Regions from separate parts of the Pseudoalteromonas sp. NS-SX12 genome, predicted to be linked through region 2. Evidence: predicted binding sites of a transcription regulator. Region 2 holds the regulator's gene; each other region holds the start of a gene.
The links. The regulator sigma-54, encoded in region 2, starts transcription at its own class of promoters, with help from an activator protein. The targets are predictions, from matches to a motif close to GTTGGCACGNNNNTNGNNT.
Positions count from the first base shown of each region.

Region 1: AC2IOM_RS18205 (ferritin-like domain-containing protein) is a predicted target of sigma-54. The motif match lies at 1,503-1,521, and genes of this name have one in related genera.
Region 3: AC2IOM_RS09485 (HAD-IIB family hydrolase) is a predicted target of sigma-54. The motif match lies at 1,758-1,776, and genes of this name have one in related genera.

Region 1 is NZ_CM170635.1:903,087-906,332, forward strand. Features, by position in the region: gene AC2IOM_RS18195 (BON domain-containing protein) at 1-255, opposite strand, end outside; gene AC2IOM_RS18200 (mechanosensitive ion channel family protein) at 529-1,422, shown strand; gene AC2IOM_RS18205 (ferritin-like domain-containing protein) at 1,562-2,008, shown strand; gene AC2IOM_RS18210 (DUF1328 domain-containing protein) at 2,042-2,212, shown strand; gene AC2IOM_RS18215 (hypothetical protein) at 2,262-2,453, shown strand; gene AC2IOM_RS18220 (hypothetical protein) at 2,546-3,244, opposite strand; gene AC2IOM_RS18225 (FAD-dependent monooxygenase) at 3,244-3,246, opposite strand, start outside.
Region 2 is NZ_CM170634.1:1,176,404-1,179,649, forward strand. Features, by position in the region: gene ptsN (PTS IIA-like nitrogen regulatory protein PtsN) at 1-152, opposite strand, end outside; gene hpf (ribosome hibernation promoting factor) at 154-441, opposite strand; gene AC2IOM_RS05605 (RNA polymerase factor sigma-54) at 464-1,960, opposite strand; gene lptB (LPS export ABC transporter ATP-binding protein) at 2,039-2,764, opposite strand; gene lptA (lipopolysaccharide transport periplasmic protein LptA) at 2,761-3,246, opposite strand, start outside.
Region 3 is NZ_CM170634.1:2,043,789-2,047,034, reverse strand. Features, by position in the region: gene AC2IOM_RS09485 (HAD-IIB family hydrolase) at 1-1,714, opposite strand, end outside; gene AC2IOM_RS09480 (lipid-transfer protein) at 1,996-3,165, shown strand.

The sequences.
Region 1 (3,246 bases), on a different replicon from region 2:
AATCACTAACTCTTGTGCCAGCTTTTTATCAACATCGTGATTTACTTTACCCGTTAGCGTTACCACACCTTTATCTACATCGGTGTTAATATCAAACGAATTTAGCTGTGTATTGAAAAGTAAAGTTGCTTCAGCTTTACCATCAATCCAAGCGTCGCTTGCTTCTTTTTCCCACTGGTTGTCTTTCGCGTTTACTGAAAGAGCAGTTGTAGATAAAACAGTAACTAGTGCAAGTGTATTAAATGTACGATTCATAATAAATTTCCTTTTTGCTGAGTTCGATTTACTTAATGCATTTCACATACCAGAATTTTTAACATTAAATATCAGTAACTTATGAAAAAACAAAAATTTACCAATGTAGCTTTTACACAACCAGTGTGAAAAATATCCCTGTACCTTTTACACAAATACACCGCCCCATTATTACAAACGCCTCACAACACCTTAGCCTTACGCAATTTAGCTACGCTGGCATATAAACTGCGTACCCCAAGGTAACGTCATTACATTATTAAAGGAGCAGTTATGTCGATTACATTGGAGAAGTTTTGGTCTCTTATAAATGAAAAGCTCACTCACTGGCTTGAAATAACCATAAAGAATTTGCCCAACATGGTAATTGCGCTTGTTATCTTCATTGTGTTTTTAGTTTTATCTAAATGGATATCGGGTTGGATAAAGAAGTTACTTAACCGCATTTTTGAGTCATCACAAATTGCCGGCCTTATTACAGGCATTTGTCGCATGGTGATTATTGTTATTGGTTTCTTTTTCGCACTCGACATTATGGGGCTGTCAAAAGCGGTGGCATCATTACTTGCGGGTGCGGGTATTATTGGCCTTGCTATTGGCTTTGCTTTTCAAGATATGACCGAAAACCTAATTGCAGGCATTGTAATGGGTATTCGAAAACCATTTCGCGTTGGCGATATTATAGAAGCCGGCGATACCTTTGGCACGGTAGAGCGCATTAACTTACGTAATACCTTAATAGAGAACTTTTATGGTCAAATGGCCATAGTGCCCAACAAAATACTGTTTAAAAACGAGCTATTAAATTACTCGCGACTGCGTAAACGTCGTATAGAAGTACCTGTGGGAATTTCGTACGCAGACGATGTAGATAAAGCACGAGACGTGCTTACCGATGCTATTAATGATCTTGATGGCGTAATTAAACAATCTGAAACTGCAGTATATGCCAGCGAGTTTGCTGACAGCTCAGTAAACCTGCTTGTATGGTTTTGGATAGACTACCCAGGCGAGATTGGCTTTATGGAAATGCGCCACAAAGCGGTTGCCACTATTCATAAAACACTTGAGCAAAACGACATTCTTATTCCATTCCCAATCCGTACTTTGGACTTTAACGCAAAGGGTGGCCACTCTTTGCAAGATATACAGAGTCAAGATAAGTAAAAACTTCATAGTGCCTGTAAATGTGTCGCAGGCACTTTTCAACAAAACAACCTAAATTACTGATTTTTAATGATTTAATTTTTGGCACACGCCATGCATTAATAGTTTGAACCGTTAAGAAAATTGAAAAGGAGCATTTATGTCAAACTCGAATTACAACTTAACCCCGGTAAAAGAGCTTGTGAAAGTTTTAAATGGCGGTATCGAATTTTATAAAGAAGCCAAAACAAAAGTCTCTAGCCAAAGTCTTGAAATCATCTTCGATCGCATGATTTCTGAGAAAGAGCGTGCCGCGGCTGAATTGCAACCATTAGTAGTGCTTGATGAAGGTGAAGTCGAAACGGACAGCGACTTAGTTGTATCAATGCGCGAAACATACACTAAGGTGTTGTCGGTAGTAAGTACTGATAAAGAACATACTTACATTGCCCAGCTTGAAGAAGTTGAAGACCGCGTACTTGATAAAATTGAAGCAGCGCTTGAAGAGCCATTGCCAGCGCCTTACTTCAGTACGTTAAAACTGATTCAAAACAGCATGCAAGCGTGTCATGACGAGATGAAAGCATTGCAAGAAGTAACCGCTTAATAGTTAACCGAAACCGATAATTAAGGAGGATGTATGCTTGGTTGGTCACTTACATTTATTGTTTTAGCAATTGTTGCCGCACTTTTAGGATTTGGTGGCATTGCAGGCGCCGCAGCGAGTATCGCGAAAATTTTATTCTTTGTATTTGTCGCACTGTTGGTACTGTCGCTGATTTTACCCAGAGTAAGGGCACCCAGGGCTTAAGCGGGCCAAAAACCGCTAATACTCAATTAATTTTATAAGGAAAAATATCATGAAAACATTAATGACAATGACAAAAGTAATTGCACTTGGTGCCGTATTTACACTAACGGGTTGTTCTGAAGGCCCAGCAGAAGATGCAGGCGAGCGTATTGATGAAGCCATCACTGACGCGCAAAACAAAGCCGAAGACCTGTGTGAAAAAGCGAAAGAAGAGATCGGCAGCGAAGAACAAAACTGCTAATAGCTTTGCAACCACAGAGTTTATTAATCTGATTTTAACCACTAACGAGTAGGCCTAAGCGACTATCATTATCCCCAGATAGTCGCTTTTTTTTAATCCGCACTTTGAGTAGTTAGCTCATTAAACGTGGCAAGCAATTTATCCAACACAAACGGATCACTATTAGCGTGATCAAAGCTAATACTTAGGGGAACGCTCGGCTCTCCATTAATCGTTTTACGCTGACCAAAATAAAATAAGGGGCGTCCTGTTTTTAATTTGTTTCGATGTATTTGAAATGACGAAAATGCCATATTAGGTAAATTGCCAATAAACGGACACAGTGCCCATACTTCCTGTGGCAATACTTCTAGTTTTGCGTCATTACAATCCACAGATTTGCGATAATAACGCGCAAACTCAGGCCACGAAAGTGCCGTAACATTTTCTAAGATCACATCTTTAAAACGCAGCTCTCCCCCTACCGCAATTGGACAAAAAATAGGAAGATTATCAAATCGATACCATTTGCCATTAATGTTACGGGTCGAGAAAATCCACTCACTCTTAAGTGCCCGTGCTAAACACCAAATTAAAAAGCCTTGAAATGATGCACCTTCAGCACTTTGAAAATGATTTTGGTAATTATCACGAGCCGCGCCTAGCGGTAAATCAAGTGTAATAGACAAGTACGGATCGCTTACATGTTGGTCATCATGAAAATAATCCATTGCCCAGCGTTCGTAAAAAGACAAATCATGCGAACTTAGCAACTCACCCTGATACGTGTTTAGCATAGTTTGAAACTGCATTA
Region 2 (3,246 bases):
CGTTGCAGCAAGGCTTCAAGAAACTCTTGAGAAGTAATATCAGGGGCTTGCTGATGGGCAAGGTCGCTAATAAATTCAAACAGTCTTTTTTTGCTATTAAAAAGGACCGCGGTTTTAGCGCAGTCCTCAGCAATAATATCGGTTAATTTCATTTTAGTGGCGAGAAAGTTTCTCTTTGTGCTTAATTACTTGGCGGTCTAGTTTGTCGACCAGGCCATCGATTGCTGCATACATATCTTGATGCTCGGTAGAGGCAAACAATTCGCCACCGTTAACATGCATAGTAGCTTCTGCTTTTTGTGATAGTTTTTCAATATCTAGAATAACGTGCACGTTATTTATATGATCAAAATGCCTCTCTAGTTTTGCAAATTTGTTAGTGACATAGTCTCTTAAAGAATCAGTAATTTCTACGTGACGACCTGTTAAGTTTAATTGCATAAGCATTTTCCTTCTATTTGGTCTAGATCAGGCTCTTGCGCTGATTAGACGGTGGTATGGATAGCGACTCACGGTATTTTGCGATAGTGCGTCGCGCCACTTTAATTCCTTGTTCTGCTAGTAAGTCGGTAATCTTGCTATCACTTAATGGTTTAGCTGGATTTTCCGCCGCAACTAGCTTTTTGATCAGTGCTCGAATCGCGGTAGATGAACACTCACCCCCATTTTCCGTGCTAACGTGGCTTGAAAAAAAGTATTTAAGCTCATAAATGCCACGTGGTGTATGCATGTATTTTTGCGTTGTTACACGCGAGATAGTCGACTCATGCATCTCGACCATTTCGGCAACGTCGTTTAAAACCATAGGTTTCATTGCTTCGTCACCATATTCAAAGAATGCCTGTTGTTGTTCAACAATGCAATTGGCTACTTTTAATAAAGTATCGTTGCGACTTTCTAAGCTTTTAATAAACCATTTTGCTTCTTGCAAATGGTTGCGAATAAACTGGCTGTCAGTGCTTGATTTCATCGAGCGAGTAAGCGCAGCATATTGTTCATTCACGCGGATCTTTGGCATGCTATCGTTGTTTAAATCAACGCGCCAACGTCCTTTAATTTTCTTTACTGAAACATCGGGAACCACATATTCAGGCTCTTCTTTTATGATGCTTTCAGCTGGTTTTGGATTAAGGCTATGTATTAATGTTAAGACTTCTTTTAACTCAGGCTCCTTGAGTTTAGCCTTCTTCATTATTGTACGATAATCACGTAATCCCAAAAGTTCCATATGGTTTGAGATTACGCTCTTTGTTTCGTTTAGCCAAGGGGTATTTTTGTCGTACTGATTGAGCTGGATCAATAAACATTCTTGTAACGAACGTGCAGCAATACCAACAGGATCAAAGAGTTGAACGCGTTTAAGTACAGCTTCAACTTCGTCTAGTTCAATTTGTTCTTGGTCGTCAGATTGCTGTACCGCTTCTAAAATTTCTTCGCTACTTTGTGTTAAATAACCTGAATCGTCTACCGCTTCAACAATTGTGGTTGCGATCATCTCGTCGGTGTCGCTGAACGGCGTTAAGCGTAATTGCCACATCAAGTAATCTTGCAATGATTCGCTGGTAGAGCCTTGATATACAGTATCGTTGTCAGGAGCTGGGGCGTTACTGACAGAAACTGGTGCGGCGCTGATATAATCATCCCACGACACATCCATAGCTAAATCTTCAGAAATATTCTCGTTGCTAAGTGCGTCGCTTGATTCAATTTCACTTTGGCTTGGCGCTGCTTCAACATCATCGCCGTTTATTGATTCGTCTTTGTTTGACTCAGTGCTTTCGTTGTTTTGTTTATCGTCACTGTAGTCAATGTCTTCTTCAAGTAAAGGATTGGCATCAAGCGCTTCTTGAATTTCTTGCTGCAAATCTAACGTACTCAGTTGCAACAAGCGAATAGCCTGTTGCAATTGTGGAGTCATTGTTAGTTGCTGCCCAAGGCGAAGCTGTAAAGATTGCTTCATGTAGTTATTCTAATCCTTCTTTCGATTTCAAGCCGCTAGTTAACAATTCAATTCCAAATTTAAGGCCTATAACTATTACTATAGTCTGAATTGTTCACCTAGGTATACATCGCGTACTTTTTGGTTGTTTAAAACGTCTTCAGCCGTGCCAGATGCGATTAATTCGCCGTGAGAAACAATGTAGGCTTTTTCACATACATCTAAGGTTTCACGCACGTTGTGGTCTGTTATTAACACGCCAATGCCGCGATTTTTCAAATGCTCAATTATTTTCTTTATATCTATCACTGAAATAGGATCAACACCAGCAAAAGGTTCATCTAACAGGATAAATTTGGGGTTTGCGGCTAATGCGCGCGCAATTTCCACACGACGACGTTCACCGCCCGACAATGCCATACCCTGTGAATCTCGGATATGGCCAATGTTAAATTCTTCTAATAAATCATCGAGCGCTTCTTCGCGTTGCACACGATTAAGTTCTTTGCGTGTTTCTAGAATCGCCATGATGTTTTGATATACAGTAAGCTTTCTAAAAATCGACGATTCTTGCGGTAAATAGCCTATGCCTAAACGGGCGCGACTATGCATTGGTTGCAATGTAATGTCATTATCGTCAATACGAATAACGCCATTGTCGCTCGGCACTAAACCAACAATCATGTAAAACGTCGTGGTTTTACCGGCACCGTTAGGACCCAGCAAACCAACAATACTGCCAGCTTTCACTTCTAAACCAACATTTTTTACCACTTGGCGTGATTTGTAACTTTTAGCCAGCTTTTCGGCAATTAATGTGCTCATTGTCCGCCTTGTTCATTTTGCGTATTGATGATGGTTTTTACTTGGTTAGTTGAGTTTTCAGCTTTTTTAGACGTCACTGTTTCAGCTGCGCGATCATAGATGATGGTATCTGCTGACATCATGTCGCCATTTTGTTGAAATTTGGCGCCACCAGACATTGTAAATAATGATTTAGCCACATCGTAAGTGACTTTTTTAGCACTTGCGACAATGATTGACCCATCTTCTTGTTCAGCACTAAATTTTACCGGATCACCACTGGCAATAAGTAATTGCTGGTTATCTCCTAACTCAGCTCGTTTATGTGCTTCAAGGTAATCGGCGGTGATGGTCATATTGCCATGCTTAATTTGTACATTATGGCGAAAAATACCGACATTTTCTTTTAAGCGAGCAGCTTGCTCATCGGCGTCAATCTCAAGTGGGTGCTTAAGTTTGATCTGCTCAGCGGTAGCGTGTCCACTTGTGATACACAAAGTGAG
Region 3 (3,246 bases), 870 kb from region 2:
CCTCGTGCCAGCCAGTTGGCCCAGGCATAGTTGAGCGCATAACGCCTTTTGAACGCTCAAGTGTAATAAACGGGTGAGTCATTGATTTGATTTGTACTGCAATATCGGCTTGCTCTAACATGGCGCTGTCGTTTTCGCTATCGCCTAGTGCCACACTCAGCCAATCTCCCGGCAATTCGTGCTTGATTAGGTTAAACAACCAATTCAATGCAACGCCTTTACTTTCGTCGCCACACACATGCAAAAAGCGCCCACCTTCAATAATGGTTGCGCCATTTTCACGCATACGTTTTATAAATGCCTTTTTTTGACAAGCATCACCTAACCAATGCAGCGGCTCTGAGTAGTGACGTAGTTTGGCTTTTTCGGCGTCTTTTTCACTTAGGCCTGTTAGCTCTGCCAATTCGCTATTAGTCATTTGCGCAAAGCCTTTGTATAGATGGGCAAAATCATTTGCGTATTGTTTTAGTTGGTTTAACCAAAAGCTGCGCGGCTGACCAAATTCTTTTATGTAAAACTCGCCGAATTCAATTAAGCCAACGGGATCAATTAAATATTCTTTCAACCACTTTTTGGGTAAAAATACGGCAGCGCCATTTTCCACAATAAACGGAGTACCTAGTCCTAACTGGGTGCGAATGGCGATAATTTCTTTAAAGGTTTTACTGGTACACGGAATAATGGGAAAGCCCAGTTCGTAGCATAAAAATACACTCACTTTTGCAGGCTGAAACTCATAGCTGTAATGATCTAATAAGGTGCCGTCCAGATCGGTAAATACCGCGAGTTTTTCAGGAAAGCATAACTGTTTAAAACGCCCTGTTACGTTAACAATTTTGCGTGTTTCATTTAGGTGTAAAGTGATGTCGGTGGTTTGGCTAAAATCAACTAAACCAACTCGGGTGAGCCTTTCAAAAAACAGTACAAAGCGCTCTATTTCTTGTTCGCTCATTATTTTATTGGCTGGCAGTTTATCTTGTTGCAAGCGCAGCTTGGCTTCTTGCTCTTTGCGCCACTGTGCTACTACATCAAAACTAGGTGCTTTTAGCATAATCCAGCGGTCTACCCGCTTGAACACATTTTGGTAAACACCACTTAGCTGATTATTTACGTATTCACGCCATGTGCCGTTTGGGTCCTCATTGGCTTCAAGCGCATTTATCGGTGTTTTTAGAGCATCTTGTGGCTCTGCGTTAAGCCCTACGCACCACCCCTCTAAAATAATCACATCGGGCGCTGATGTAACTTTGGTCCATTTATCTGATGGAAACGGATTGTCTGTGGCTTTATTAAAACGACGAATAAACAAAGGGCGTTTTAGCGTTTTACGCGTAAGCGCTGCTAAGTCGTGATCTAGCTGCTCAATTTTGTGGGTACCCGGTACACCGCGTGTACCAAGTAAAGGATGAATATGTGTGGCGAGTTCTTCGCGCTCAGATGCAGATAAGTAATAATCATCCAGCGAAATCGACACCACATTTAAGCCAAAGTACATGCGTAGATATTGATTTAAAAAGTCCGTGAGTGTGCTTTTGCCCGACCCTTGGCAACCATTTATACCAATCACCAATGGCTGTTTTGTTCTATTTTGGTGCAGTGCGATTTGTTCTGCGATTGGCGCGTACCAAGTTTTTATTGTTTTTTTAACTTCCTGAGAAAGCGCATGTTTTTCTAAAAATTTAGTCAGGAACTTGGTAGAGAGTGCTTGCACCATATTAATGCATCCTTTGAACGTTTTAATAAACTATCTAATAATATGTCAAGGAATGTGCCAAAACATACCACCTGCAGTTTGGCTTAAATAATATAAAGGCTTTCGTAATTGAAATTCCGAACTAATAAAGATGTACTTGTTAGCGTTATTGTTACGGTTTATACGTTCCATAACACAAACAAAGTGCTAAAAAGTAAGGTATTTGGTTAATCTTTAAATCACTTAATACTTGGTATTTAATGTAAAAATAAAATTCAGATAATAAAAACAACAGGCTGAAAATGAAGAATGTAATCGTAGCTGGCGTCGGTATGACACAGTTTTGTAAACCTGGCCAACAAGAGCCGTATCGCGTAATGGCTGCAAACGCTATTAGATTGGCACTTACTGACGCTGGCGTTAATGTAAGCCAAATCGAACAAGGCTATGCAGCCTATATTTATGGCGATAGTACCTGTGGGCAGCATGCGTTTTATGATGTTGCGCAAACCGGTATTCCTATCATTAATGTTAATAATAATTGCTCAAGTGGTTCAACAGCGCTCTATGCTGCAAGGCAGGCTATATTGTCTGGTGAGGTTGAGTGTGTTGTGGCTTTTGGCTTTGAGGAAATGCAACCTGGTGCGCTCGGCTCACATTGGTCTGATAGGGAAAACCCGTTTGATAGAGCCAATGCAGTGTATGATAAATTTGGTATTGCAAAAGCGCCGATTGCACTACGCGCATTTGGTGCAGCCGGAAAACATTATATGGAAAAATATAATGTCACTAGCGAGCTTTATGCAAAAGTGGCCGTAAAATCACGAAGTCATGCTATACATAACCCTTATTCATTGTTTTCAACACCACTTAGCGTAGAAAGTGTGCTTAATGACAAAATAATTTTTGATGATTATATGACGCGCACTATGGCTTGCCCGCCTACCTGCGGCGCTGCAGCTGCTATTCTGTGTAGTGATGCTTTTGCTAAAAAACATAATATTAAACATGGGGTGAAAATTATTGGCCAAGCCATGGCAACCGACACTGAAGAGTCATGGCAAGATCCTATTCTTTCGGTTGGGGCTGATATGACTAAACGCGCTGCCAATAAAGCCTTTAACCTAGCGGGTGTTTCACCTCAAGATGTTGATGTAATTGAATTACATGATTGCTTTACCACCAATGAAGTAATTAATTATGAAGCGCTTGGACTGTGTGAAGAAGGTGAAGCAATAAAGCTGATTTCAGACGGCGACAATACTTACGGAGGTAAGTTTGTGATTGGACCATCTGGTGGTTTGATGTCAAAAGGCCACCCCATTGGTGCAACTGGCATAGCGCAATGTGTTGAATTATGCTGGCATTTACGAGGCCAAGCAGGAAAAAGACAAGTTGAAGGCGCAAGGTTTGCGTTACAGCATAATGTTGGCTTAGGTGGCGCTGTGGTAGTTACCCTGTATCAAAAGTAGTTTTGAATTCTGATAGATATATCTAATACATATAAAAATAGCGCCAAAAGGCGCTATTTTTCAAAACATAAAATGCTTTCT